DNA from 2 places in the Paenibacillus sp. UNC217MF genome. Region 2 is predicted to be linked to the other one. Evidence: riboswitches for the same ligand, from Rfam matches in the RefSeq annotation. Region 2 holds a riboswitch; the other holds the start of a gene.
What was found. A riboswitch is a leader RNA that binds a small molecule or an ion and turns the genes downstream of it on or off. The one in region 2 is predicted to bind glycine.

Region 1 (15,670 bases), 150 kb from region 2:
GCAAACTTTGTTTTATCTGCATTGTCCAACGGTGTTTTCGTATGAGACATAGCTGCTGGTTCAGTAATATATTGATGAAGGAATTTAGTAAAGCCCATTCCACTCACCCGTTCTACCAGAATCTCAGCCAATGTAAATCCATCATTGCAATAAACAGAGAATGCACCTGGATCAGCCTTCAGCGTCTGCTTCTTCAATTGCTCCAGCATCGTATCATGGTTAATCGTGTCATTGTCCCCAAGCAAGAAGCTATTTCCTAACGTTGATCCCCGGAGCCCCGAAGAGTGATTCAACAGCATCCGCGGTGTAATCTTCTTGTACCGCTCATCCTTCATTGTGAATTCAGGGATGTATTGCACAACAGGAGTATCTAGATCTACCTTTCCTTCTTCAACCAGTTTCATAACGGCTACCGTGGTAAATACCTTGCTGGTTGATCCGATTCCATACATCGTGTTTTTCGACAGTGGTACTTTTCCTTGAGCATCATTCTTACCGGCTTGCCCAGATACTACGATGTTACCATGATCAATGAGTGCATATTGAACACTTGTCGTACCGAAAGTGTCCGTCAACAGTGAAGCTTTTTCAGTAGCAACTTTTTTAGTAGCGGAGTAATTCAAGCCCCCATTTGAAGCTGCGGCCATTGCGCTCGTCGGAACAAGCATTGCAACAACCATACTTATTGCCAATACCAAAGACAAGCTTTTCTTCATTCTTATGCCTCCCCAATTATGTACTTATTGGATAGTACGTTTGAACGCTAAGAAAGTTCAGTTTATTTCCAGTAACATCTGATTTATCTCGACGAATCACCCCCCATTAGCATGTTGGATCCCTTGATTTAGCTTCAGCAGCAAAGCTTCCGGGTTATCACACCTGAATACCACGGAACGTTTCGGGATCGTCCTCCCGAACAACCCTTTTGTCTCGATTGGTTCTTTTAGAACAATTTCGTATTGTGGGGAATCACAGATAATGACAGCATAATGCATATCTTTCGGAATTTTCTCCCCCATGCTGATTTCTTTGGCCTTCTGTATGACGACAACATTGTTCAGGGGCACTTCAATCCTGTTTTGATAACCACAACGAATAAAGATTCGATTGTCCACAACTAGATGTGGCAAGTATTTCGCAGATTTATATAGTGCCATCAGATAGAACAGTCCATAGATATTAATAGCTGAAAGGATCCATGCAGCAAGTTCACTCCACATTTGTACGAGAAAATGAAACAATACACCTTCGATTATAAGTAAAATGGATAAAAAGATGGCCATAGTTTTGAACTGAGAATGTTGATGATAGGAGAAGCCTCTCCCCGCTCCTTACCTGGTTTCTTCATCCAAATCATAATCGAATAATAGATCAGATGACGTACATCTGATACGATGCTTGACATCTTCAGCTCCTCCTTAACTGATTTTCCTCAAATCGATTTACGGCCTCTTTGATGTAATCCTCTACTTCCTTGGAGAATATGGACACGTAAAGCTGCGAATGATCATCGAGATCTAACTCCGCTATTTTCTCCTGATAATGTGGTGCAATGTGTTCATTCATAGTCGTAATCATGTGCTCGATGGTGCGCTGAACCACTACTTCGGATGGCGATACTCCTAATTTGCAATAATGCTGCAATTGATTCACAATAGCGAGCATTTCCCTCTCGAATTTTAGTCGTTCCTGTGGGGAAAGATGCTTTAGAAGCGCATGTTCGATAACTGATTGTGACAATCGGTCTGATAGCCACTCTTCTTGTTCCTTTTCACGCTGGATCGAGTGGATGATCGCTAGTAACAGGTCACTGTCTAAATCTTCATCTTGCATGATCTGCTCCACCCGCGTAATCGTATTGATTACATAATCAAGCTCTTCTCTTTTTTTCGCGAGCATAGCTTTCTGCTTTTGCAGTGTATCGCGCATTTGAGGTGAATCATGGTTCGCAAGGTAATCCGCGATTTCCTGTAAAGAAAACCCCAAATATTTGAGAGTAATAATTTTCTGCATGGTTGAAATGTCATCCTTACTGTACAGACGATGTCCATGTTCATTGTAACTAGAAGGAGCCATCAACCCTTTCCGATCATAAAAATGAAGCGTGCGTTCTGTAACACCAGTTAGTGTTGCAAAAGCTTTAACGGTATACATGTGTTCATTCAATAGAACATCTCCTCTCGTCATATTACCTTCAATGTACACTATGACGTAACGTCATAGGCAAGGCTTGAAAACAGAAAGAATCAGCATCTCACCTTAGATATGGAGAAATGCTGATTCCAGTAGTACCCTATTCCAATAGTTATTATGATATTACCGTATAACTGAGCTTCTTTTTGCCAAAGTTAATAGCCGCTTGATGATTGGCAGTGCTATATTTCCCGAAATAGACATCAATCCAACGATATGAGAGTTTAGCTGTATTCTTGAGATCCCCTGTATCTTCCACAACAAACGTGTTTATCACGTAACCGCCTGGAATCGATATGCTCTCATTATTATTTAATACAATCATTGTACCAAACGGAAAAACAGGCTTGTTCCAGTTTCCCGCCCCCCAGATTGTCGGATGCACAGCAACACCACCGATGTAGGCAGCTTTTCCACCAGCAAACACCGGGTTATTGTCTCCTGCTGCCCCTGTATAAGCAGTAAAATCTTCATTCATATACGTGATATCCGCCTTCGCTGTAGATACTCCGGTAACTAGAAGTGCTGCTGACATGATTATGGCTGCAAACCACTTTCTCATCTTAATCACTCCCCTTGTCCAGACAATATCCTCCCCGTTACAGCATCGAACTCGATCTGCTGCAGTTGATCTTGATCATCTCGGCCAATCACCGTAATTGTAGTCAATCCTTCTCCTGCCTGAAGAATAAAGTGATAGCCGTTAGCCCATCCATCTCCAGGCAGCAAATGTCTTGACCGTATGCTTTTGAGCACTGCCACATTACTGTCAATCTTGACCTTGTCGGTAGATACCATCCATTCGGAATTGTAATTACCTATTCCAGGTATGACCTTATCCACTTTTCCATCCCGAATCGCAATAACAGCGCGCTTGTTCGCCGGGGCACCCACTTGTAAATTCCATCGACTCCTTGTACCTTCTTGTCCACTTGTCTTCCCTAACCCGTCATCCACGCTTGTCACATAGAGTAGGACAGCTTCGGGATTCCACTTTTTTGCCGCTACCATTCCAACATGCAGTGCATCGATAAGCGATAATTGACTGTGAGAATTAGTACGTTCAACATGCGAATCATCCATGACAAAATGGTATATTAGTAATGAACATGCTAATACGATGACTGCACTTAGCGTGGCAAACATCTTATTCATCCCTAGCAAGCACCTTCCTGTAATGTACTATGATATAGACCAAAATCCTTTTATTGCCATTATTGCTATCATTACTCTATCAGACCTTTCAAAACAAGCTCAATAGACAGACATGGATCTTGGAACAATCCCATTAAAGCCTATGAATATCACCGATTGCAAAAGGACTTTTCCAACTCTGCAGCGAAATCAAAATTTCCAAAGTTCAATTATTGTTGACAACCAGTTGTCAGGTTACCAATGTCATACTATATACAGGAACTGAATAGGAGGGATAACACGATGACAGCATATTATTACAACAATAAGGCTGCCTTAATTGATGCAATCCAATATACCTACAGGCGGTTTGATGAAGAATTCAACGATATCGAGGACAGTGCAAGGGATGTGCGGATCACTGGGGTAGATCGAACTCCAGCCGAGATCATCGCCTATCAATTAGGCTGGCTGCATCTCGTTATGGGGTGGGACAAGCAGGAACAGGAAGGCGAAATCGTACATATGCCTTCTCCAGAGTATAAGTGGAATCAACTCGGTGCATTATATCAATCTTTCTACGAGCATTATTCATCTTACTCGTTAACTGAATTGAGGAATCAACTTAAGGATGCCGTACAGCTGTGGGTGAAGTGGATTGATAGCTATAACGATGAGGCGTTGTTCATACAAGGGGTTCGCAATTGGACAGGGGACAAGCAGAATTGGCCGATGGCTCGATGGATACATATTAATTCGGTTGCTCCATTTACATCATTCCGTACGAAAATCAGAAAATGGAAAAAAGGTTTTCTGAGTATGTCTTAACTCTATTATCCTAGTTGTACAGCGACAGATCAGTACGCTCGTAACCGGATATGAACCGTCTGCCGCTGATTCAACTAGGAATTTATCTATTCACCTTTTTATCTCTTCTTTTATATCTATATCTATATCTATATCTATATCTATCTGTAATCTATTTCAACTCTTCTATATCTAGTTCAAGCAAATGATTGTATCTATTGTTACCTCGTCATAATAGAGGCAACGTCCTGAATGGCCGTCCGTGCAGCGCCGCTTATGCCCGCGAGTTGGAAAAATCCGTGATTGACACCGAAGTACTTCCTGCACTCTGCACCAACTCCTGCATCAAGCAGCCGCCGATACAACATTTCTCCCTCGTCTGCAAGAGGATCGAATTCGGCAAGAAGAATATGTGTGTATGGCAATCCTTCCAAGTCGCTGCGCTGAATAGGACTTGCCTCTGGATGTTTTGCCGGAATGTCTCCGAAATAAGCTTCAAAACCGCTGAGCAGTGCGTCGCGAGTGATCACGTAATCATCTCCGTACCGTTGATAACTCTCGCTTGAACCACTAGCGTCCAACATCGGATAAATCAAGATTTGTCTTGTTGGCATCCATTCCTTCTGTGCCTTGAGCCGCAAGGACGTTACTAGCGCAATATGTCCGCCCGCACTATCACCTGCCAGTGTAATATCATTCGGATTTCCTCCCCAAGATACGGCATGTTCACGCACAATTTGTGCGGTCTTATAGGCATCATCATGAGCAGCTGGATAGGCATGTTCTGGTGCCAAGCGGTAATCAACCGCTACCACAATCGAGTTCCCCTTGTTAGCTAATGCTCTTAACTGGCGGTCATGCGTTGTGAAATCCCCGCTTATAAAGCATCCGCCATGATAATAGATCATAACAGGAAGATTAGACGCATACGACGGTCGGTAAATGCGTAAAGGGATGGAATCGATCGTATGATCAGTGATTTCCCATATAGGCTCCGCTTCTCCTGCCAACACAACCGATTGAACATAACCTTGACGGCGCTCCTGATAGCTCTGCTGTCTCGCAGAAGGACGTCCTGATTCAATAAATTCCTTAACGATGCTTCGAATGCCTGGTTCCAAATCATTCAAGCGCTCCATGATGTGAACTCTCCTCCGATTGAAATACATGATGTAATGGCATAATTCCACCAATATTCATGTTACACGTGAATGATCGAGGAATGCAATCCTTTCATCGAACGGGCAGCTTGAACTCCAGTTGTGGAATATAATTCTTATCCGGGCCTTTTCTAACAAACGGCTTAATGACGATTAAGCTAGGCTTCACCTTGAACGGCTCGTAAGAGGTTGAGAACACCATTCCTTTTCCTTCTCCTGAACCATTCCCAGCAATTGCATTCTGTTCATTTCCCTGCTCATCCTCGATATCGAACTCCAGATTGAGGAACCCATCAACTTTATAGCTATCCGGTATTGCATCCAGCATTTTACGATAATCTTCTTCTCCGCTTGCCCCGTGGACACCGACGAGCAAGCGGGTTGTGATGGGGGTAATTTCTACTCGATCGATCGACATATTTATCGAATCATGTGATTTGGTCTCTGATGTCTTCAGGATAATCGTTCGCTCCGTATCCTTCTTGATCGGGAAGAGGAACTCGTAATTCTCATCCACATCAGCCAAATACACGACCATCTTCATTTCGAACGAGTCTGGAAGCTCAAGATCAGCAGAATCTAAAGCGGTAACGATTATCGATTGCGGAGCATGCTCCCCACCCGGCTGCAGCCCCATCCCGGTATTTATCTGCTTGTCTCCCATATAAAAATCGATATTATTGGCTCGCTTGCTAAGCATGCGCTGCTTGTTCCATAACTGAAAAAAAGAATCCTTCTCCGCTTTCGAATCTTCTCTGCTGAGCACTAGAGATAGCCTGCTGCCATCATACATCATTTCAGAAATCGAGAGCGTTACTCCCTTATGGGATACGCGCTGATTGACTGAGGTGACCATCCCCTTCTCTCCAGCGGTTTGCAAGCCAAGATCCCCCACCAGTTTGAATACGCTATTCATGAACGGAATCTGCTTCAACGTCTGTGCGATCGCTGGAGAGGCAAGACCCGAGAAGATCATGACAATCCCGAGGCTCGCTACACCCGCTGTTGAAATCAACACTCTGCGCAGCCAGCGGTTCTTCCGACTTCTTCTCTTCCGTCCAGGAAGCATCTCGTCGATGATCTGGTATGTCCGATCCATTCGGTTGCGAACGGATTCTGGCAGCTCGCTAATATATGGTTCCCTAAGCTGTTCCAGTCGCTGATCGATAGGCAGTTGTATGTCTTTCATCCGTTCATCTTCCTTTCTTCAGTATCATCCAGCCATTCTGCGAGCGTGTGACGTGCCCGATGCAGCCGTGTCTTCACCGCGCCCACGGACATATCCATCATCTCGGCGATCTGATGCATTGGCAAATCCTGAAAATAAAACAAAATAACAATATTGCGAGATACTTCCTCAAGCCGATAGATCGCCTGACGCAAATCAAGATGATCACTGTATTCAGCCGTGGCAACACCAACTTCTGGGAGTTCAGCCAGCATGATGATGCGAGCCTGCTTCCGCAATATCATATTGCATTCATTGATCAATATCCGAAAGAGCCAAGTCTTAAAATAGGCATGATGATTTAGGTTGGTCAGTGCGCGATAAGCCTTGAGCACAGTCTCCTGCATCGCATCTGCACAATCCTCATCCCTTCTGACGATCGACCTGGCCATGTTGAACATTTGGGCTTCATGCTGCTTGATGAGTCGAATAAACGCTTCTTTGTTACCTTCCTTAGCCAATCTCACTTCTGTCTCTATATCGCTATGCAAGCCGTTTCTACTCCCTTCTTTACCCCATACACGCGAATCAAACTGTCAATTAGATGCACAAGATAGGCAAAAGGTTTCATTAAACGCAAAAAAACTGCCAAATGTTCACTTTCATGCATTTGGCAGTTTACTTAAGAACAGGAATCGCTTCCTGCTTCTATTTATTTTTCGGATTCCCTATGCTTCCAATATAGACGCGTCTCAGACACGACGACTCCAGACAAACCGAGCAGTGCAACTAAGTTCGGCAGCGCCATTAATCCATTTACAATATCAGCAAGCTTCCATATCATATCCAGCTTGATAAATGCCCCAAAGCCAATGATCGCAATGAACACAAGGCGGTACGGCAGAATCGATTTGACACCGAACAAATAAACCATGCACCGTTCGCCGTAATAGTTCCAGCCAAGAATCGTCGTGAATGCAAATAAAATCAAGCAAAACATAAGAATGAGGGAACCGTATGGCAGCGCAGCATCAAATGCTGCCTGTGTCATGGCCGCTCCTTCCATTGGGCCATTCCATACACCCGTTACAATCAATGTTAATCCTGTAAGCGAGCAGACGATGATCGTATCGATGAATGTTCCAGTCATTGATATGAGTCCTTGCTCAGCCGGCCATTTCACCTTCGCAGCCGCGGCTGCAATCGGTGCGCTTCCGAGACCTGATTCATTGGAGAATACACCTCTTGCAATCCCGTTGCGGATCGCCATCATAACCGTTGCTCCCAAGAAGCCGCCTCCTGCTGCTGTTACATTGAACGCGCCATGGAAAATCAACGACAGTGCGTGCGGTATCTGATCCGCAAATGCAATAAGCACCACAAAACTCGCGATAAAATAGATAATAGCCATGACAGGAACAATTGTCGTCGTCACATGCGATATACTCTGAATCCCGCCAATTGTAACAAGTGCGGTCACGATAGTGACGATTGCCGCAGTGACTACTGCAGGCACTCCAAGGCTTGCTTCTGTAGATGTGACGATCGCATTAATTTGCGGAAATGTACCTATTCCAAGTAAGGCAACCAACACCCCGCTAATCGCGAAGAATACAGCAAGCGGCTTGAATTTCATGCCAAGCCCCTTCTCAATATAATACATTGGGCCACCTAGCACTTGTCCATTGTCATCAATGTTGCGATACTTGACAGCAAGCAATCCCTCCGCATATTTGGTAGCCATTCCGAAGAATGCAGCAACCCACATCCAGAACAATGCACCGGGTCCACCCACCTTAATTGCAGTAGCAACCCCCACGATATTACCAGTTCCAATTGTCGCCGCCAACGCAGTAGCCAATGCACCGAAGCTGGATACATCCCCTTCTCCCTCATTCTTCGACTTGAATATTAACTTCAAGGCGAGCGGCAGGCGGAACAACTGCAGCCCTCCCAAGCGGATCGTTAATAAAATTCCCGTTCCTACTAATAAAATAAGAAGCGGTGCTCCCCATACCATGTTGTTCAATTTGTCTAACCATTGTTCCATCATTGTCAAATCAGTTCCCCTCTTTGTGAATAATAAAAAGAGTCAAATCGAATGATTTGACCCTGGGGACATGTGTGCAGAATAAATAACCTGACGTAAGTGACATACCTAAATAAGATCATCATACCAATGACTTACGATTTTTCTACGCTTCTGCATCCCTGTCCTTTTACCTGAGAGTTTTAACGAATCCACGAGAATCAAATTCGTCTTGCCCCTTCGGTGCCCCAATCATGGAGTCTCTCCAGAGTCCTGTCCATTTACGGTCCTGCTTATACGTATTCGAGCTCAAGGTTCGATATGCCTAAGCGCCTGAGAGCTTACCCCTTCGGCTAGACGATTCGTCTATCTCCCGCAAACTTCATCCAGTTATAAAGTTGTAGGTAACATTATAGTAGACACACTATCATTGTGCAATGATCCACTGCATTGTAATTTATCCCATACCATCTATCACACATGTGCTCGTTGACTGTAATATAGGGATCTGGCCTCATTTAATAAATGAATGAGTTCACTCACATTCTGCACATTCGTATCGTAATTGGTAAAGCATGCACGCAGCGTTGGTACACCATGAATGGTAAATACGGATAGCCACACTTTCCCTGTGCTCAATACGTGTTGATTCACAAATAGAGCGAAGTCCTGGTCGTTTCGTGTCCATGCTTTTTGATCAAGAAAGCAAATGACAGGCAGCACGGTATCATTGGCAACTGTCCAGCCAGATCGCATTAATTCTTCTCGGAATAGCTTGCCCATTTCAACTTGATGTCGCAAGACAGCCCGATATCCTTCCCAACCCGCTGTAGCCAGGGATAAATACAGCTTCAATCCTATAAATCTCCGTGACCATTGAATGGAATGCGTATATGGATCAATCGTGGGCAACTCCTCACCCTCCTTCGGCATATAATCTGCCGTTATACGGAAGGTTTCATTCAATATACGTGAATGCCGTGTGAAGTACATGCCCGCCCCCATCGGAACGGACAGCCACTTATGTGCATCAAACGCGATTGAATCTGCTTGCTGGATACCATCTATATGGGAGGACAGCTCGGAATCCAATACGATTGCACCGCCATAAGCAGCATCCACATGAAGCCACATCTGTTCATGCTCCGCTATTGCTGCGATGTCCATTAACGGATCAATTGCACCGGCTCCCGTCGTTCCCGCTGTAGCAATAATAAGAAATGGGGCTAAACCTTGCGCGCGGTCTGTACGTATTTGTTCTGATAACGCGTCTATATCCATTTGCAAGGAATCGTTCGTACGAATGGAGCGAATTGAATTCGTTCCAAGCCCGCAGGAACGAGCCGCTTTCACCAATGAATGATGACTCTCTTCAGAAGCATACAGAATGGGTGGCTTCTCCAGAGCTGCTAATCCGTCTGTTGCATACTTTGGAAAATGATAAGATAGAGCCGTTAAGACTGCAGTCAAATTAGCTTCCGCTCCCCCAGTCGTGAAAGTTCCATCAGCAACATCACGCGGGTAACCAAATTGAACGGCGAGTTCACGCAGTACGTAATTCTCAATTTCTACGGCAAACGGTGCATGACTCCATGCAGCAAGCTGGGGGTTAAACGCCGCTGTTATCGTGTCTGCCATAATTCCCATAAAGTTCGGGCGTGGATTGTATAAGCCATAATATCCTGGATGTGCTGTGTGCACTTGATATCGACGCAGTCCTTCTATAACATGCTGAACCGCAGTTTGAGGCTTGACAGGAGCAGCAAAGTCAATTTGCTCCGCATACTGTACGATTTCTAACGGGATTAATTCTGGAGTAACTACTACCTCGTCGGTGTATGATAGATACTGACAGATCTTCTCTAACGTATATGAGCCTAGCATGTGCTGTTCCTCAGTTGATAGATCCAAGATCGGATTCTGTCTAAGCATACGGATTCCAGCAACTCCCTTCCACTGTTCAATTCAAGAAAGATGTTCCAATTGAATAATAGCTTACCGACCAAGACGATAATTGAACAGGTACAGTTTATTAGCCCGCTATGAGGTCAGGCCATTTATCCCCCTATTATACATACCGTCCTACCATTTACATCGTATTTTGAATATGAGCGCAAGATTTCGAAATCTCAACTCAAAAAAACCGCCCCTATTTCCTAGAGACGGTGTCTATTGCTTCCTTACTTTCTCATTTATGGCAATCGGTATACAGCAAAAGGTTCACCATACCGATATCGACGGCTTATTTCATCCAATCGGTTCAACTGTTCTTCATTAAGTTCGACATTGACACTCGTTATATTGTCCTCTAACTGCTCCACCTTCGTCGCTCCTACAATGACTGTCGATACACAAGGCTGGTGCATAAGCCAAGCTAATGACAACGAGCTTGGGCTGCAGCCGATATCCGTTGCCAATTCGCTCACCTGTTCACTTAACGCAAACCGTTCTTCATTGAAGAACTTGTAGAAATTCGGATCCGTATCTGCTCGTGAGCCAGCTGGCTTCTGATCTTCTACTCGATATTTCCCTGTCAGAATTCCTCCCGCAAGCGGATAATATGGAATGATTCCCACCCCTTGATCCTGACATAGCGGAACCAGTTCCAGTTCTGGCGTTCGATCAGCTAGTGAATAGCTGGTTTGCATGGACACATAACGATTCAGACCAAGCCGTTCACTGATGCCAATCGCCTTCATCAGCTCCCAAGCAGCGTAATTAGACGCTCCGATATACCGCACCTTGCCTGAACGTATCATATCATCAAGCGTCCGCAGCGTCTCCTCAAGTGGAGTATGCGGATCAAATGTATGTATTTGATACAGGTCAATATAATCGGTATTCAGCCGCTTCAAGCTATTGTCTAATTCCTGCTGCAAATGAAAGCGAGATGACCCGCGCTCGTTCGGCCCCTGTCCTCGAATTAATCCTGCCTTCGTTGTCAGCACGACATTGTGTCGTTTGCCTGTCAGTGCCTCACCGATGATGCGTTCTGATTCTGAACCAGCATAAATATTAGCCGTATCAATAAAGTTAATGCCATATTCCAGTGCTTGATGAATAATTCGAGTCGAAGCCAGCTTGTCAGCCCGCTTGCCGAAAGCATTTGTTCCTAATCCAAGCACAGACACCTTCAATCCACTATTGCCAAGACGACGATATTGCATGACGATCAACTCCTTGCTTTCCTTATTTAGCAGTAATTATATCACAAGCTATCCCCTTGATCTGAATCCGATCAAATATGTGTCTGCCTTATGATTCCACTTCCGCGCACAAAAAGAAAAACTCATGCAAGCATGAGTTCTTAACAACAATAAAGAATCCAGAATCTCTATGGATTACAAGACATTTATACGAATGGAAAAATCGTCGGACATTGCAATGGAAGGCTGATGCTGCATGACTCCGGTATCGGGATTAATGCCCTAGGTTGACAGAATGTCGCTTCAACCATCAGCGGTATTGTAAATTTCGCGATAAGCTCCAAACACCAATCCAATTGCAACTCAATCGTTAAGCTGTCAGTAATTCGTGCAGCACAATGGATATCGAATATTTGAGAAGTAATGTTGGATTCATCTAATGGGAGCGGTAAGCAGAGTGATACTTTCTCGTTATTCTTGACTAGTAGTGTAAACGTGCATGTTTCTCCTGTTCCACTATCTGTTAACGTAATCGTTACCTCTGCAGAGCACGTGGTCAGTACAATAGCTGCTTGCGATCCGATAATGGGCAGCGGCTGCCGCTTTACAACCGTGATGCTGCATTCTCCCATAGCTGGCACTGCATTGCAGCTCACCAGCACTTGCCGACCGCCAGCAATTGCTTGTTCTACGAAAGCCCTGCAGGTTTCGGGAATAGACTCTTCCACGATGAAATCACTCCGAGTTACAACCCAATCGAACAGTTTGCTGACAGAAATGCACTCTAAAGGACGTACAACTAGCGTCGTAATCGTAGCTGTAACAGGAGGCGTATTATCCGCCTGAGCGGTAGCCGTGTTGGTAACCACCCCTTCTAACAATGGAATGACAGTAATGATAATCGTCTGTTCTTGTTGACCCTCCAATGTGCCCAAGAGACAAGTAACGGTCTGCCCGGATACAGAGCAAGTGCCTCCTTCAGATTGAACACTGACAAATTCAACCGTAGGAGGAATGACATCACGTACGATTACATTCGTCAGAGGAAGTTCTCCGAGATTCGCAACACTGATCGTATATTGCAACAGGCTGCCGACAAGCACCGGGTTGCTTGAAGCTTGCTTTGAAATGGCGAGCGGCTGTAATACCGTAATGCTTGCGGTTGCTGTTTCAGAGTCTTCAACATTATCAGCGGTCACCACTGCTGTGTTCGTTAATGTCCCTGTTACAGTCGTAATTGCTTCGATCGTAATCATAGCGCACGTTCCAGGGGCAATGACACCGAAAGATGCTGTGATCGTGTGCCCGACCTGCGTGAATGTGCCTTCAGATACTTGAATACCAGTGACTTCAACGCCTGCAGGTAATGTGTCCACTGCAACCACATTTGTGGCCGCCGTTTCACCCATGTTGCACACCGTCACTTGAAAGATGACTTCATTCCCAAGGGTTACGAGATTCGGCTCGGCAAGCTTCTCAATGGTTAAAAAAGCAGGAGGAAGCGCATTGACGGTTGTATTAATCGTGGATGATACAGGTGCCGTTTGATTAGATGTCGCTGTAGCTGTGTTCGTTACGATGCCTGGAGCTGTAGGAATAACGGTAATCGTGATGATTTCAGACTGACCAGGAACAAGATCGCCAATCAATGCTGTCACGGTGCCAGCCGCTTCAGTTACGGTTCCTTGCGTAGTTTCTGCAGATACGAAGACGAGACCAGGTGGCAGCACATCCACCACTTCCACGCCGGTTAATAATTCCGTCGTCTCGTTGGAGACAACGATCGTATAGATGAGTTCTTCTCCAACAGTTGCAGGATCCGGCCCTGCAAACTTCGATATCATTAACTCAAGTATCGGCTCTTCGATAACTAGAGTTTCGGTAGTAGAGGATTGTGGCGCAGTCTCATCTGAAAACGTCGTTGCCGTGTTCAAGACTGTACCTGTGACCGTTGGGATGACGACGATAAAAATGACCACAGTCTCTCCCGGAGCAAGTGAACCAATCTCATTCGTAATTGTCGTGCCATCGAACGAAATCGTCCCTTGATCCGATTCAGCGGATACAAAGGTGGTTCCTACTGGAAGCGGATCATTCATAACAACATTGGTCGCTGTGCTTCCTCCAATATTGGAGACAAAGATAATATAAACGAGTTCTGAATTTACGGCGACGATTGGGGGAAAGTCCAGCTTCTCAATTTCTAGAATTGGAGGTGGCAGAGGATTTACGGTGTTGACTGCGGTTGAGGAGATGATGCCGGTCTGATTGGCTTGGGCTGAAGCTGTATTGGATATGAGTCCAGCCGCTGTTGCCAGTACGGTAATATTGACGGTAACACTCTGACCAACCGGGATCGTCCCGATATCTACGGTAACCGTTCCAGCAGCAAACGATGCCGAACCTTGCGTAGTTTGAACCGATTGAAACGAAACACCAGCTGGTAGCGGGTCAGTAAGTACAGTGTTCACAAGCGGGGAGTCTCCATCGTTGCTGACGACAATGGTATATACGATCTCTTCTCCAACGGTGACTGTATCAGGAAAAGAGGTCTTCTCCAGCAGCAGCGTCGGTGGAATATTGTCAATTTGAATCGCCAGCAGATTGACAGTATATCCGTCGCCATTCGTTCCGAATTGAAGGGCCGCAGAAGTTTGCCCATTCACGAGACTATTGGAAATACTTACGTTGGAAATATCCCATCCTTGGCGATTTCCTTCAATGATATTTGTCCCCGGCTGACCAGGTATCGGATTGCGATCACCGAATGTGGCAGTCGGGTTGATATTTCCATTATCATCATAGATTAGCGATTGGAAAAAGTTATTCGTAAACCCTGCTGGCTGCGGGATTGTAGTAAGGCTGGCCAGATTGGGACCGAATCGTACAAAGTCGCCTGTAATAGAAGCGTCTCCTTCTTGCGCGCTAACCAGCAGTCGCCCATTAATAGGCCCGAATGAAGGGGTTTGGAAGTTCCCAATCATTTCATTCACTGGCGGAGATATAGCTTGAATCGGCACATTTCCGACATATAAATTCATGCTGCGGAAAGGTAATGAAGGATTCACGTATACGACCCCGAGTGACCACCCGGCAAAGCTAGTCGTACGCGGATCCGGAACCAGTGTTCCAACGATTTTGCCAGCCCCGTATGTGCCCGCACCTCCTGCGGCTACAAGCGCCGTTACGTTCGCAGATCGCACATAACCTAAATCGCCTTCAGTATTAACCGCGTAATTGAAGAACGTCTCTGGCTGAATATTGAACATTCCTGCTGGTGTACTGAATCTGACCGGGTCATTCAAACGGGCCGATAAATCCTCGCCGCCTGGTGTATTGATCAAATATGTCCCGCCCCATACCAATTCAGCGTATACAACTGTACTTCCAGGAGGGAGGACGAGCGAATTTGTTGAGAAATTTATCATATACATATTCGTCGTTCCCCCGCCAGTCGCAGGACTGGACGGAACCGTTCCGCACACCGAGTTCGGATCATTGATAATAAAGGAGCCGATCGCATCAGCCGTACCCGGTGTACAAGCAGGAGAAAATCTAGAGGCGCGGCTGATCCCTAGAGAATTCCCAGTGAACGTAATCGCACCTCTTGTTATCGTACTGAAGCGCAATATAAATGGCATTGTCTACACATCCTTACAGCATACGTGATCGTGTGATCATTATATTCTGTACGTGCGCTGATAGTTCATTGACCCGATGTAGGCTTATCCACCCGTCCAAGTCCCTAAATGAGGGGCAATCATTGATTACAACTGAAAAATTATTTACAAATGCAAATACATTTCATATTGCTCGAGCTCATTTCGATTGAATCCATGCTTAGATACAAAACCTTCTAGATAATGATTATTCGCAAAAGAAACCGATACTCGCTCTGGCTGCTTCTCTCTTATCATGGTCATAAGCATATCGGCAGCAATCCCCTGATTTCGATATTCAACATCAACATAGAGAAAACTAACCTTGCCACTATCATTCATACATAAACTTGCAATGACCTTATCGTCTTTAT
Region 2 (15,670 bases):
TGATGCCGTCAGGTGCGAGGGTGATTTCTCTCACGGAATCCTGATACCAATCAAAATACTCAAAATGATATGCCAATGCTTCTGTGCGGACTACCGTTGGGATAAAGTTCATGAGATGTGTCGTTTCATCCCGATCCTCCCAGAAGAATCCGCATTTTTTATATAAAGGAACCGCCTTCGTATTGCTTTGCCACGTGTACAAATCCAATCTTGGCCATCCTAATGTAATCGTGTCATCAATGACTTGATGTAAGAGCTGCTTGCCAATCTTCTGCCCATGATAGTCGGGATGGACATTTAATAAATGCACATACAGTGCGCCCGTGTCTTCCCGATACTCACATATTTTGCAATAGCCTACGACCCGTTCGCCGTCTAGCGCTAAGTATAAGTCTAGAGTATCCGCACTCTCCTCCCTCTGCCGCACTTGCTGTGCCGTCATCCTTGAATTTCCGCCGCCGAATGATTCATGACTATCATTCCACATGTCGGCGATCGCTGCTGCCAATTCGGGTCGATACTTCTCAATTTGGATTGTACGAATCATACCGCAACCTCCCAAGATTACTTCAACTAGAGCTAGCGGAGATGCCATTATGTGACATCGCCACTGTTGATTATATCATCATATCAGTGGATAAATGTTACATTTGAAATACACTTTCGAAATCACGTTCTCCCTCGTAAAACAGTCCAAAATCTAGTTGACAAGCTCAATCGTGAACAGCTACGATATGATTATTCATATGTCCATATATTGGAATTTACATCGTCGCCATCCTTACGATTCCCTGACTTTGGACGTTCCTTTCATTTACTGCAACTCATTTGTTGTATAGCTTCGAATGCATAATTGAATCCCCCTCTAGCGTATATAGAGGGATTTTCAATTTGTAGATCTAGAATATACGTTCTTAATCACAGTACATAGCGTCTTAGGTAGATTGGATGTGGAACTAGTATGAAAATACGGAGAACAAGACCGGACTTTCTCCTACTGCTGCTAACTGTCTTATTGGTAAGCTTCGGAATCATGATGACATTTAGCGCAAGCTCGTATACCGCGTTGCAATATTATAAACAACCTTGGTATTTCATTGATCGCCAGCTCGGATTTGCCTGTGTGGGATTCGTTCTTATGCTGCTGTTTATGTGCATTCCCTACCCGAAACTCAAGAAGCTATCTGTCCTGCTTGTCTTCGGCTCCATTGCCACCTTACTGCTCGTCCTGCTCATTGGCAAGGATGTTAATGGTGCAAGGCGCTGGCTTATGATAGGCGGCTTCACCATACAACCGACGGAGTTCATCAAATTATTTGTGCTGCTATATGCATCTATTCTCATTGCCCGCAAGGGAGACAAGATTCGCAGCTTCAAGCTCGGGCTGCTTCCACTCCTATTCGTGGTTGGCTGCATCGCCTTATTAATATTGAAACAGCCGGATTTCGGCTCTTCCCTGCTTATCATCATTGTAACCGGGGTTATCATCTATGTCGGTGGTGCAAAGCTGTCCCATCTTCGTTCCATCCTGCTAGGACTGGCGCCCATTATCATATTCCTCGCCGTGTTCAAAAGCTATCGGTTGAAGCGGATTACTTCCTTTATGAATCCGTGGGACGATCCTGATGGAAGCGGCTATCAGCTGATTCAATCATTATATGCTGTATCCCATGGCGGGATTGCTGGGACTGGATTTGGGCAGAGCATACAGAAGATGTCTTACCTGCCAGAGGCACACACAGATTTCATTTTCTCCATCATTGCGGAAGAATGGGGGTTATCAGGTACAATCTGTTTTCTCTTGCTCTACTTCCTCTTCCTTGCTCGTGGACTGCTTGTAGCCTTGCGTTGCAATGAACCGTTCGGACTAATCCTTGGTACGGGGATTATTTCTATGATAGGCATCCAACTTGTGATGAACATAGGTGCTGCCACTGGATTTCTGCCGATTACAGGTATCCCGCTTCCCTTCATCAGCTATGGAGGCTCTTCCCTGATTGTGTGTATGACTTCGGTTGGCATGCTGCTGAACATCTCTCGCTACACCTATGAGACTCAACAGGCTGAAAGTAAAAATATAAAAAGGAAAACGAGGTTTACTCATGAAAGAAAGATTGGAGCGCATTAACTATTTCATTAGCTGTTGGTATCGATCGGTCTCGTTCTAAGTAAAAGCAGCTGCCAGAAATCTGAAAGCGGCTATCACTTATCTGAATCGAATCAATTTAGCACGCCAATATGATATTGCGGCACACTGCTGTAATACCATGAAGCACGCAGAGACTTACCGGATAAGAACACGAACTTTAGAACATGCCAAAAAACCCGCGACTCCGCGGGTATCTTTATGTATTCGATTTGCGGTACAACATGCAGTCGTGCATCGCCTAGTCTGTTTATATTTCTTTGTTCGAATCCTGACCAATGGTCATACGATATTTCAATTCCGTAATATTATGCTCCATTTTACGAACGATTTCCTCAATGAATTTGACATCCACAGACGGCTCCGTGTTTACGATTTCTTCACGTTCACGATGCATCATTGAGATCTTATTTGCTCGTTCTTGCAGCTTCAATTCCTTGTATTTCTCCAACAGATCAGAGATTACCGCATAGAATTGGCTGTAATCCTTAATAATATCATCCAAGAATGCATCTACTTCATCGGGATCATATCCACGGAATTTGATCTGAAAATCCTTCTGATGAATGGTGAATGCATCCAGCGTAATTCCTAGCTGCTCAAACAATTCCTTCTGATGATCATATTGATCGTTCTTATTCTCTTCCATCTCTGTTCCTCCGTTCCATGCCAACCGGATCGCCTTCCTATTCCAAGTTGCGATCGATTTTATCTAAAGAACACACTATCAGCACTAACCGAACATTTCAAGTGTTTCCTTGTAACCTGTAAGTAAATGGCAAACAAAATCCTTCTTTGCCCGCGTCAAATCGGAAAATGCCCCAGTCTTGTATGATAAGACTGAGGCAAGGTGCCTACACGATTACACGGTATCGTTGTCCTTAGCTGCGGAACGGTTCGCTCCCGCTTGTTCGAAAGCTTCTGCACTAAACTCCACATTATTGGCCTGCTCAGGAACAGGAAGCTTATTCAGCTTCGTGGATTGAACCTCTGCTTTTGTAGCAACTTGATCATCATGAGATTGCTTGTTGTTCATTGCTGCCCCTCCTTTCCCTAACCTAGGATCGAAGGTTATTATGTGCATGAACATGCATTTCCATACCTATCCATCACATTGTTTGTAGTGGATTAGGAATTCACTACAGCAGCATTCCCGTTTATATAAGTCCGTTCTTGCAGTGAGATTTCGATAATACGATGAAGCAGCTCACCGTACGATATCCCCGCTGCTTGTGCACTTTTAGGCAATAAGCTGTTTTTCGTCAACCCAGGAAGCGTATTGACTTCAATCACGTACGGAGTTCCTTGATGTAAAATCATATCAATACGAGCGTATACACTGCATTGCGCAGCTTCATATACGCCAAGAGCAGTCCGGCTAACCTGCTGCATCACTTGCTCCGGCAGCTCGATAACTACCTCGTCCGCACCACCATCTTCGTACTTGGAGGTATAATCGAAAAATTCCCCCTTCGGCTTAATCGATAGAATCGGCAGCATTGCTCCATCTAATATGGAGCATGTGATCTCTTCGCCTTGAATATATTGCTCAATCAGCACTTCCGAATCATATTGGAACGCTTCCTCTAAGGCCGCGACAAGCGCATCACGATTGTGCACCAACTGTACACCGATGCTGGATCCGCCTGCGTTTGGCTTAATGACGAGCGGATAACCTAGGTCTGCCTCAATCCGATCGATATCATAGGCGGAATTCGATCGCAGCATAAGCCAATCCGCTGTTGCGAAGCCTTCAAACTTCACTAGCTTCTTCGTCAGCAGCTTATTCATACATAAACTGCTTGATAATATCCCGCCCCCGGTATACGGAATCCCGAGCGTATCAAGTGTTCCTTGAATGGTACCGTCTTCACCGAACGCCCCATGCAAGGCGAGGAGAGCGATATCAATCCCTGCAACCTTGTCAATCAGCTCTGCTTTGCTGTTCAATACAATAGGTACCGCTTCATATTTGCCAGTTAGGTGTTTCATCATTTCCTGACCTGTCATAAGCGAGACATCCCGTTCTGTAGACACGCCCCCCATAATGATACCAACCTTCATCTGTTATCCCCCCTGGATGATTTGCTTTATTACGTTCCCTATGATTCGAGTCCCTCGCTCGATGTCTGGCTCCGATACGCGTGAAAATCCAATGCGGAATGTGTTGGCGCCTCCTCCATCTGTGTAGAATCGGCTTCCAGGTGTAAATAGAACGCCCTGTTCACGGCACTTCATAAGTACATCCTCAACATTAACCGAAGGATCCAGTTCAATAAATAAGTGGAGTCCACCATCGCCCCATAATCTGCGGAGTGGAATATGTTGTTCACAACACTGTACAGCCCATTCGTACTTGCGTTTATATACGGATTTGGCTTTTTTCAAATAAGATTCAAAATGCCCATTGTGTAAGTATTGATAGAGTACCGCTTGATCCAATGTTGAGGTATGGATCGTTCGAGCCCTCTTCATACTAACGAGATATGAAATGAGCTGCTCATCTGCAATAATCCAGCCGATTCTCATTCCTGGAAACAAAATTTTAGAGAAACTCCCGATATAGATAACATGATTAGCCCCGCCAGCGCAGGCAATAAGTGGTGCGACATGCGCACCTGAATAGCGCAGTTCCTCACTAAAGCCGTCTTCGATTACGGGTATGCCGTGCTTGGCAAATAAGCGGATTGCAGTCATCCGCTTGCTAGGAGACATCACCACTCCAGTAGGATTCTGATAGGATGGGATTAAGTATGCCAGATCATAGGAACGTTCCTCTAAGGCATTCGTTACCTGTTCCATGTTCATCCCATCGTGCTCCATCGCAATGCCTTCGATCTCGAGGCCATGCATCTTGAACAATTTAATGGCACTATGATGGGTAGGATTCTCACAAATGACACGCCCATGACGCTTATCCATAGCAGATAGGACAATATCGAGTCCTTCCGTGAAGCCGTTCGTAATGAGCATATCCCTGCCCTTCATATCAATGCCCTTAGATTCCATATATTGCTTCAACTCTTCAATTAGCGGCTGATATCCCTGAGCATATCCGTAATTCAGCATAATCTCGCCTTCGGCTGCAATACGGTCTACCAATGCCTGCTTAACATATTGAAGTGGAAATAATGATTCATCTGGCGCAATACTCATAAACGAGATCATTCCGCGCTCGCCGCGTACACCGTGTTTCATCACATCCATGCGCTCAGCAGTTTGCGCCTTCTCGCTCATTCTCTTGTTCCAGTCCATATTTGCTATAATTGTATCGGCTCGTTCAGCAGGTGAAGCATAGCTGCCCTGCCCAGGGATTGAATAGATGAGCCCTTCATCAGCAAGTTCTTGATAAGCTGCAATAACGGTGTTGCGGCTTACACCCCATACATTGCCAAGCTCCCTTGTCGAGGGAAGCTTCTGATCAGCTGTAAGCCATCCGCGATTAATGAGCAGTCGCAAATAATCTCTAACTTGCAAATAAGCTGGTCTCCCTGGGATCAGCTTAAAATCTTGGAACATGTGCTCAACTCCCCTTTCTTATCTTGGCACAAACCCTTCCAAATGAGAAGAACCACATTCAGGTTATTTTACAACCGATGCGGTTCTTAGTCGATGTGATAGTGGAATCTAGCACTCTGCTGTAGTAAACTAGTATGCATCATCCAGATATGATTTGGACGAGCTCTAGGAAGCAACACGATTACTATTAATATTGACTACTACATTGGAGTGATTGCTTGTGACAACGTTACCATTGAATGAACGTGGAATTCCGGCAAGCCGCATCGTGCTTGGCTGCATGGGAATGGGCGGAAGCTGGGATAATGAGCCGTATACAAATGAACATGTGAAGCGTGCGGAAGCTGCTATTGAAGCGGCGCTTGAGATTGGCATCAACATGTTCGACCATGCGAATATTTACTCCCGCGGCAAAGCGGAGCAAGTATTTGGCGACGTGCTGAAAGCGCAACCAGGATTACGCGAGAAGATTATTATCCAATCCAAATGCGGCATTCGTTTCGCTGATGGTGATATTCCGGGAAGATATGATTTCTCCAAGTCTCACATCTTAGAGAGTGTCGACGGCATTCTTAGTCGTCTCGGTATTGAATACTTGGACATATTGCTGTTGCACCGTCCTGATCCTCTGTTGGAACCGGAAGAAGTCGCTGAAGCATTCAACCAATTGAAGCAATCCGGCAAAGTGCGATATTTCGGCGTATCCAATATGAGTGCTGGTCAGATTCGACTTCTGCAATCATGCTTCAATGAACCGTTCGTTGCAAATCAGTTGGAAATGAGCTTAGCCCGCTATGGCTGGCTGGATGCAGGCGTGCACGTGAATCAAGCAGCTTCTGCTGACGATACCTTCCCAGATGGAACACTCGAATACTGCCGCATGAATGGCATTCAAATTCAATCTTGGGGACCGCTGGCGCAAGGCTTGTACTCTGGACGAAATCTTGACAATGAACCCGAATCGGTTCAAGCTACCGCGAAGCTTGTTCGGAAGCTAGCTTCCCAATACAACACAACTTGCGAAGCGATTGTACTTGCATGGCTAATGAGACATCCGGCACATATTCAGCCTGTAATTGGTACTGTTAATCCAGAGCGGATCCGCGCTTGCAAGGATGCAAATTCCATTACATTGACACGTGAAGAATGGTATTCTCTCTATGTCAGCACGAGAGGCCGTATGCTGCCTTAATCATCGTTGACACAGCGATATAGATGACTGAAACAAGCGGCATCCATCCGGATGCCGCTTTTCTTCTGTTGAATACGATTTTTTCGTTCAATATCGTAAATTCAAGATGATCAAATTTACAAAATGATTCGATGTGCATATTGACAATAATTTATTTATCTGTTATGATATATTATTTAATTATTGATATTGAATACCATCCGTGATAAAACATATTATGCTAAGACGCAATGGCAAACCTTACTCACGATGGAGGGATATACTATGATCGTTGCACCAGGAGTCATGATGTTAGAGTTGGAATCTGAAGGCATCGGAGGACCAGTAGCAATTCATCCTACTCTAATATGGGATGAAGAGGATGCAATACTAATCGACACTGGGATGCCAGGGGATTGGATTCGAATCCAGCATGCGATGCAAGAAGCAGGCGTGCCGCTCGATCGATTGCATGCTGTCCTGCTTACCCATCAAGACCTCGATCATATCGGGAGTCTGCCTGATGTGGTATCAGCCAAGGATGGCCATCTCGAGGTGATAGCACACCACGAAGACGCCCCCTACATAGAAGGCAAATCTCCACTCATTAAGACAAGCCATGAAGCTATGGCGAAGCTTCTGCCGCTGCTGCCAGAAGAACATCGTCCTAAGGTCTTGGCCATGTGTAACATACATCCATCAGCGAATGTAACCAGATTGATTACGGATAATGAAGTTCTTCCTTACTGTGGCGGAATCCACATTATCCACACGCCTGGCCATACAGCAGGGCATGTCAGCATCTATTTGGAGCGCAGCCGTATCTTGATAGCCGGCGACGCGATGATAAGCGTCGATGGAATGCTGCAAGGCCCCGTCCCGCATGCGACGCTGGACATGAACAGCGCAATTCACTCTCTCTCCAAGCTGGCCAAATATCCGATTGACACCGTCATCTGTTATCATGGCGGTCTGTCCGAACAGAACATACACCATCAGATCCTGCAACTATCACATTCGTCGATAACGAAGCCATAATAAAGAGGGCAGCTAACCAACATCTTATTGTGGTTAGCTGCCCTCTTCTTTTCTTTTGAAATCAACACACCATACACTTTTCAAATCTAATAATGAAATAACCACCTCACTGGTTCCTACTCTTACATTTCCTGCTCGCTCATAGAAATGTTGATTATTACGTATTGACCTTCACATCATGTCATCCTTTACACTATGTTTGTGGCCGCATTATGAAGGAGTTGGTACCAACAATGCATATTCGTGAATTATCTAAGCTTACAGGAGTCAGTCTTCGTTCCCTGCGTTATTACGAGCAGAAGCATCTGCTGTCCCCCGCTCGTTCAGAGAATGGGTATCGCATATACGAAGACATCGATGTCCAGCGCGTTCAGCTGATCCAGTTATTCTTGAAGCTTGGAGTTAGCACTGATGAGATAGCGCGCCTGATTCAGAACTGTGAAGGGTTGCCAGGGCGTAACAGCAATAACAGCAATCATCAAGCTGAATGCGCTGCAGCATTTTATGAAGAACGACTTCAGGAGATAAGAGAACAGATTCAATTATTACGAGAAGCAGAGCTGCAACTAGAAAAACTAGTTACTCATTGGAAGCAACATATAACAGACAATTAATATTGTAATTTGAGAAGAAACGAGGGATTTCCTATGCTGTTTTTGGATCATGTTACACTGGCAGTACCTAATTTGTCTCAAGCCGTCCATCTTATTCAAGAGACTACCGGCATTATATTTACGAAGCAAGTCATTCCGTTCCCGGGAACAATTGGGCAGGTTGCCTATTTAAGAGAGGGATTTATTGAACTCATCGCCTTAGAGGATTTAGAAGAAGCACAGAAGACGCCATTGGGCTCAGCATTCGCTGCATTTGCCTCTCAGCGTGCAGGGATTTTCGGAGTCGCATTAGAACTAACAGGGGGGTTGTCTTCATTTATTGAACCTGCAAGAAGTCTAGGAATACCTTATATAGGATCTAACCATCAATTCGCTCCATTAGAAGACGGAACCAGCATCTCTTTTCAGACGGCCTACATTGGACCACACATGCCGTGGTTAATCGAGTACGAGCAATCGCGTGTCTGGCCTAGTGCATATACATTGACTGGAGTCGAAATTCAAACAACGAATATTGAAGAGGATCTAACTGTGTATTCCAGCGCCTACCAGCTGCAAGCATCCATTGCAACAGATTCCGGCAGCCTGGATCGGATATTCTTGCTTGATCGTGGTTGGCTATCACTTCACCATACCGATACAAATGAAACATCAGGGTTTAACGCCGTTGTCTTGAATAAGGATAACGATACATTCCGTATTCTATGTACATCTCAGGGTGTACAAGTAACTTCGTAAGGATGCTGGCTTCATAAGTCTCCTTGATCGCCATCATAAATTCATTACTCGTTTATTTGATTGATTTTATTCGAATTTATTTTGATCTAACTTTCACATAGGTTGAATTTGGTGTATGATGGGTAATAGTGGAATTCGAGGAGGTATGATATGATCTTACGACGTCTTGCAATTGGGCTCGTTTTCATTGTACTTTCATTATTGTATGTGTACATTTGGCAAAATGGAGATCTCCGCTCCTTATTCAACATCAATTGCTATTTAGGTTTAGGGTTGTGGGTAGTCGGTTCCCTTTTCTCGGGTCTATTCAGGGATGATACGAAGCTTAAATTTAATATGGGCCATATTCCAGAAGAAGACCATCGAAGAAATATTAAATTCAGCGGTACGATGTTTTTAATTGGGCTGCCGAGTATTATAACATCCATCATTATCTTTACTTTTGTCCTATAAGCGAGCGGCTTAATCATCATATATAAGAAGAGAGGATGTTAGCCCCATCTACTTGGTGGGCACATCCTCTCTTTGTATTATAGATACATAACTGCGAATTGAGCGATTGAATAGCGGTATAACTACACATACACCTGGTGCAAATATTGCTCGAGCCTCTCCTTCACCTGTGGCCATTCCTCATCAACTATGCTGTACACATTCGAGTCGCGAATATACCCGTCCTCCATCACCCGATGTCGGCGCAATTTCCCTTCGTATACGGCTCCTAGCCGTTGAATGGCGCGATTCGAGCGCTCATTGCGCACATCTGCCGTCAGCTGAACACGAATCGTATGCAGCTGTTCAAAGCAATATTGCAGCAGCAAATACTTGCACTCTGTATTGATGCGAGTACGCCATACAGAAGGATGATACCATGTGCCGCCAATCTCGGCATATCGATGCAAGGCAGACATATTCATTATTCTCGTCGCGCCAATAATTCGCTCTGTAAGCTGATCAATGACAACGAATGGATACTCAGTCCCCTTCTCGCGGTTCAGAACAGCATCATGAATCACTCGTTCTGCATCCGTAAGACTGCGGATGGTGCGCGGCAAGTAGTGCCAAATATCAGGATGAGATGCTGCTTCATATAAATCTTCCTTATGTTCAGGAAGCATCGGGATCAGCTTAGCACTGCTCCCCGCCAGCTCGAACAATTGATTGTTCATTCGTATCCATTCCCCCGAAGGTCTGATAGGTATAGAGTGCAGTCTGTAACTTGTCTATGTATTGCTGCTCATGACTTGAACACATAAATTGAATTGAAGGGCGGACTGACGTATCCGATGACTGCTTAAGCTGGTTTTCCTGCATTACTTGTGCTAGACGCTGCACGGTGCCATGGCTGCCGTCTATAAGCTGGATATGAGCAGGGATAATGTCTCTCAATATGTGCTTGTAATAGGGATAATGCGTACATCCTAACACAATCGTTCCATACTGATTCAAATCCAATCCAGCAAGCTTATGCACGAAGTAGTCTCCTATCACTCCCTTATCAAAGTTTAACTGCTCGCAATACTCTACCAATTCCGGCAAGGGAATCGAATCCACAATATGTTCTTCGTCAATTCGACTGACTAATGTATGGTATTTGTTCTGACTTAAGGTTAAAGCTGTCGCGAATACAAGCACACGTTTGCCATTGTCGCGGTTCATTTCCACGGCAGGCTTGACTGCTGGTTCCATCCCGATGATCGGAATGTCGTACTTCCGTCTTAGTTCTGACGCTGCGATGCTTGTCGCTGTATTGCACGCAATAACAAGCGCCTTCACATTGTGCTGCATGATGTCTTCCACAGCTGAATGTACATGGCGCATTACCTCGGATTGAGATTTCGTCCCATAAGGAACATGCAGCGTATCTGCATAAAATAAATATTGTTCATGCGGCATCTGCTTCATAGCCTCAGCCAACACGGTTATTCCACCGATTCCAGAATCAAAAAAAGCGATTGTCATTCCATTCACCTAGCATTCTTATTAACATTGCAACATCTAGTTGTCGATGCTTATATTGTACTCCTTTTCGGCGGTGAATCCTATCGAAATTTGTCAGATAACAAATGAAAAAACCTGCTGCACCAGCATGATACCGGTACAGCAGGTTCTTAGATTCTCAACCTATTGTTCCTTCAACTATTCATCTATCAGCTTCGTGTACTGCTCTGCATTCAGCAAGTGCTTCACAGCTTCCTCAACGCTGCCTTCTACTTCAACTTCTGCAATCCATCCATCTTCGTAGGGGCTGCTGTTCACAAGCTCTGGCGACGCTTCCAATCCATCATTGACCTTCGTAATTGTTCCGGATACCGGACAGTACAACTCAGATACAGTCTTCACCGATTCAATTGATCCCATGCTGTCCCCTGCGGACAAGCTGGTACCTACTGGCGGAAATTCGATGAATACGATGTCTCCCAGCTGGGATTGTGCATGATCTGTAATGCCAACCCGTACCGTATTGCCTTCTATGGCAACTACCCATTCATGCTCTTCACTATACAACAATCCATTCTTCACTTCGCTCATGTCAACGCCCCATTTCATTCATAATGTCATTCATCAGGCCGTCTATCCAATCGAGATCGTAAAAATGGACAGGAAGCGGCCTTGTCGCCTTGTTCTCTGTCCTCGGTACCTGAGAGTTCCCGTTCCTCCACAGCCACAACTGCGGTTGAACTTACCCCTTTGGCGGCATAGAAAATGCACTCTCCAGAGCTGCGTCAGAATGGCGGTTATGGAACCTGAGAGATTCATTGCCAATCGGCGGCTGGCAACTTGCTCCTTCGGTGTTGACAATCGCAATTGTCAAACTCTCCCGACCTTCCTCGTTCGCGAATTACGATTAAACTGGGTAATTATAACACCATTAGATTATTGCAAGATATGCATGATTGTCAATATGACAAGCTATGAAATCAGTTGTGAAGAAAATATCAATTGACAAAGTGTGGAAATCTCAACTAATGTAGAGATGACAGCTGAAAATGGCGAATGATGGTAAAGGGAGAGACTGCTGAGACATAGCGGCGCCGAAGGAGTAAGCCTGAATGGGTGAATCTCTCAGGCAAAAGGACTTTTACCGGACGCACCTCTGGAGAGCACTGCTATTCATGAAAACGAATACAGTCACCCAAGGGGAAAGTCGATGGTAGACACGGAAACAAACAATTTGTTTGCGACAATCGGCGACACTCTCAGGTACAAAGGACAGAGCGAGAGAATGAGAGGATGCGATGCATCCACTTTTCTTTCGGCTGTCCTTTTTATGTACGTATACCGATGATTAGTCCAAATACGCGTATCGAGGTGAATTCATGAGTCAATTGAAGAGAACGCCAATATTTGATCAATACTCTGCTTATCCGGGTGCACGCTGCATTGACTTCGGCGGCTGGGAGCTCCCTGTTCAATTTATCGGCATTCAGCGAGAGCATGAAGCAGTTCGTACACATGCAGGTCTATTCGATGTCTCCCATATGGGTGAATTTATCGTAAGCGGCCCTGCCTCCCTGACATTTCTTCAACAGATGACAACAAATGATGTATCGCGGCTCGAGGATGGCAAAGCACAATATACGCTGATGTGCTACCCTGACGGAGGAGTTGTCGATGATATTCTCATTTATCAGATGAAGAGCGACCGTTACATGCTCGTCGTTAATGCCTCCAACATCGATAAAGACTACGCATGGCTGCAGAAGCACCTGATTCATGGCGTTACCTTGACCAATGTATCGAATCGCACAGCATTGCTTGCCCTTCAAGGGCCGAATGCCCAAGCTATTCTTGCTGCGGTAACTGAGGCACCTATTGATTCGCTCGCTCCATTCCATTTCCTATCGGATGCACAAGTCTGCGGCGTATCAACATTGCTGTCTCGCTCAGGCTATACCGGTGAAGATGGCTTCGAACTCTACTTGTCCGCAGAGGATGCAGCACACGTATGGAATGAGCTGATTCGCGCGGGCGAACCGTTCGGCTTGCTCCCAGCAGGGCTTGGTGCTAGAGACACCTTGCGCTTCGAGGCACGTCTGCCCCTCTATGGACAAGAAATTACAGCCGATATCTCGCCGCTTGAGGCAGGGCTAGCACGATTCGTCAAGCTGGATAAGGGCGACTTCATCGGCCGTGTAGCATTAACGAAGCAGAAGACCGATGGACCGGCACGAAAGCTGGTCGGCATCGAGATGATCGACAAAGGCATTCCTCGCTCCCATTATCCAGTGCTTGCAGATGGGCGCGTGATCGGAGAAGTTACAACAGGAACACAGTCGCCGACATTAAAACGCAATCTAGGGCTGGCCTTGATTGAATCCGCATTCTCTGAATTGGATACAGAAATTCTTGTCGAAATTCGCGGCAAGCAGTTGAAAGCCCGCGTCGTCTCGACTCCATTTTATAAACGAATCCCGACCCCTGCCAAAGGAGCGAATCCATCATGAAGCATCGTTACATTCCAGTAACGGAACAAGATCAGGCTGACATGCTGCAGCAGATCGGCATCTCTTCCATTGACGAGCTATTCCGCGATATCCCAGCCTCCATTCGTTACAATGGAGTACTGCCAATGTCTGAACCATTAGATGAAGCAGCCATGATGAAGCATATGAAGGAATTGGCCTCCCGCAATGCTAACAGTGAGAGCCATACTAGCTTCCTTGGTGCTGGAATATACGACCATCATATCCCTGTAGTCATTCAGCATCTAGTCTCTAGATCAGAGTTCTATACCGCCTATACGCCCTATCAACCTGAAATCAGTCAGGGGGAATTGCAAGCAATCTTTGAATTTCAATCCTATATATGCGAGTTGACTGGTATGGCTGTTGCCAATGCCAGCATGTATGATGGCGCTACTGCACTTGCAGAAGCTGGAGCACTGGCGGTTGGCGCAACGAAGCGCAAGCAGCTTGTCATCTCAAGCACTGTCCATCCTGAAGCGAGACAGATTGTTCGCACAATGGCTCGAGGACTTAATGTTGAAGTGGTCGAGATTGGATATCAAGACGGCGTGACTGACCTTGCTCAGCTGGAGCGTGCTGTAACGGACGAGACTGCTGCCGTACTGATTCAGTCCCCGAACTTCTTCGGATGCATTGAAGATGTGCGCGCCATTGAACCGATTGCACATGCAAATAAAGGCCTGCTCATCATGAGTACGAATCCACTGAGTCTTGCTATGTTGGAGAGTCCTGGCAAACTAGGTGTCGACGTATGTGTTGGAGATGCCCAGCCGCTTGGCATTGCAGCATCTTACGGCGGTCCTACATGCGGTTTCTTTGCCGTTGCAGAGCCCTATATGCGCCGCATCCCTGGCAGAATTGTCGGCTTGACCAAGGATCTGGATGGCAAGCGTGGATTTGTTCTTACACTCCAAGCGAGAGAACAGCATATTCGTCGCGAGAAGGCGACATCCAACATCTGTTCAAACCAAGCACTTCTTGCTCTTGCTGCTTCCGTCTATATGTCCGTCATGGGCAAGATGGGAATGCAAGAGGTATCGAAGCTCAATATACAGAAGTCTCATTATGCAGCTGCTTATATCAATAACAAGCCCAATCTTGGATTAGCGTTCCAAGCGCCTTATTTCAATGAATTCGTACTTCGTCTCCCGCAAGATACTGACATGGATCGATTGCAGTCTCTGCTCCTGGACAACGGATACATTGGCGGCTTGGATCTTGGCCGCTTCTATCCTGAACTGGAAGGACATATGCTCATTGCGGTCACGGAGAAAAAATCCAAATCAGACATCGAACAATTTATTGACTTGCTGGAGGTGAGCTGCGTATGAAACCGGAACAAGCACTAATATTTGAATTGAGTCATCCTGGGCGGATTGCCTATTCCTTACCAGAATGTGATGTTCCAGAAATCGAAATTCAAGAGCTTATCCCAACTTCGATGCTGCGCAGTCAAGAGGCCGAACTGCCTGAAGTGTATGAGGTTGATGTGATTCGACATTATACCGCCTTATCACGCCGCAACTTCGGCGTAGACAATGGCTTCTACCCACTCGGCTCTTGTACGATGAAATATAATCCGAAAATTAACGAGGATGCAGCAAGGCTGACAGGTCTCGCAGCAATCCATCCTTATCAACCTACAAGCACGGTGCAAGGGGCTCTAGAGCTGCTGTACACGCTGCAAGAGGATCTAGCTGCCTTGACTGGTATGGATAAAGTCACGCTTCAGCCTGCGGCAGGCGCGCATGGAGAATGGACGGGGTTGATGATGATCCGGGCTTACCATGAGAGCCGCGGCGAGCAGCGGACGAAAGTAATCGTTCCTGATTCCTCTCATGGTACGAACCCCGCTAGTGCAACTGTAGCTGGCTTAGATACGATTACAATACCGTCTAACGAACAAGGATTCGTTGATCTGGAAGCACTCAGAGCCGCTGTTGGATCTGATACGGCAGCATTGATGCTCACGAAC

Region 1: another riboswitch for glycine. It lies ahead of BP95_RS0103810 (alanine/glycine:cation symporter family protein); the one in region 2 lies ahead of gcvH (glycine cleavage system protein GcvH).

The regions. Positions count from the first base shown of each region.
Region 1 is NZ_JMLT01000008.1:63,049-78,718, forward strand. Features, by position in the region: gene BP95_RS0103760 (serine hydrolase domain-containing protein) at 1-716, opposite strand, end outside; gene BP95_RS32890 (hypothetical protein) at 1,253-1,405, opposite strand; gene BP95_RS0103775 (MerR family transcriptional regulator) at 1,408-2,166, opposite strand; gene BP95_RS0103780 (hypothetical protein) at 2,309-2,755, opposite strand; gene BP95_RS0103785 (hypothetical protein) at 2,761-3,348, opposite strand; gene BP95_RS0103790 (ClbS/DfsB family four-helix bundle protein) at 3,631-4,155, shown strand; gene BP95_RS0103795 (alpha/beta hydrolase) at 4,356-5,273, opposite strand; gene BP95_RS0103800 (DUF4179 domain-containing protein) at 5,368-6,483, opposite strand; gene BP95_RS0103805 (sigma-70 family RNA polymerase sigma factor) at 6,480-7,013, opposite strand; gene BP95_RS0103810 (alanine/glycine:cation symporter family protein) at 7,175-8,515, opposite strand; glycine riboswitch at 8,664-8,770, opposite strand; gene BP95_RS0103815 (pyridoxal phosphate-dependent decarboxylase family protein) at 8,966-10,423, opposite strand; gene BP95_RS0103820 (aldo/keto reductase) at 10,684-11,658, opposite strand; gene BP95_RS0103825 (BMQ_0737 family morphogenetic spore coat protein) at 11,844-15,278, opposite strand; gene BP95_RS0103830 (GNAT family N-acetyltransferase) at 15,423-15,670, opposite strand, start outside.
Region 2 is NZ_JMLT01000008.1:215,704-231,373, forward strand. Features, by position in the region: gene BP95_RS0104475 (GNAT family N-acetyltransferase) at 1-547, opposite strand, end outside; gene ftsW (putative lipid II flippase FtsW) at 962-2,128, shown strand; gene BP95_RS34175 (DivIVA domain-containing protein) at 2,397-2,795, opposite strand; gene BP95_RS33485 (hypothetical protein) at 3,009-3,182, opposite strand; gene BP95_RS29525 (D-alanine--D-alanine ligase) at 3,275-4,210, opposite strand; gene pdxR (MocR-like pyridoxine biosynthesis transcription factor PdxR) at 4,214-5,665, opposite strand; gene BP95_RS0104505 (aldo/keto reductase) at 5,886-6,857, shown strand; gene BP95_RS0104510 (MBL fold metallo-hydrolase) at 7,122-7,874, shown strand; gene BP95_RS0104515 (MerR family transcriptional regulator) at 8,108-8,488, shown strand; gene BP95_RS0104520 (VOC family protein) at 8,522-9,226, shown strand; gene BP95_RS34465 (DUF5316 family protein) at 9,377-9,679, shown strand; gene BP95_RS0104530 (GNAT family N-acetyltransferase) at 9,802-10,395, opposite strand; gene murI (glutamate racemase) at 10,355-11,188, opposite strand; gene gcvH (glycine cleavage system protein GcvH) at 11,366-11,758, opposite strand; glycine riboswitch at 11,952-12,060, opposite strand; glycine riboswitch at 12,224-12,318, shown strand; glycine riboswitch at 12,322-12,445, shown strand; gene gcvT (glycine cleavage system aminomethyltransferase GcvT) at 12,547-13,674, shown strand; gene gcvPA (aminomethyl-transferring glycine dehydrogenase subunit GcvPA) at 13,671-15,026, shown strand; gene gcvPB (aminomethyl-transferring glycine dehydrogenase subunit GcvPB) at 15,023-15,670, shown strand, end outside.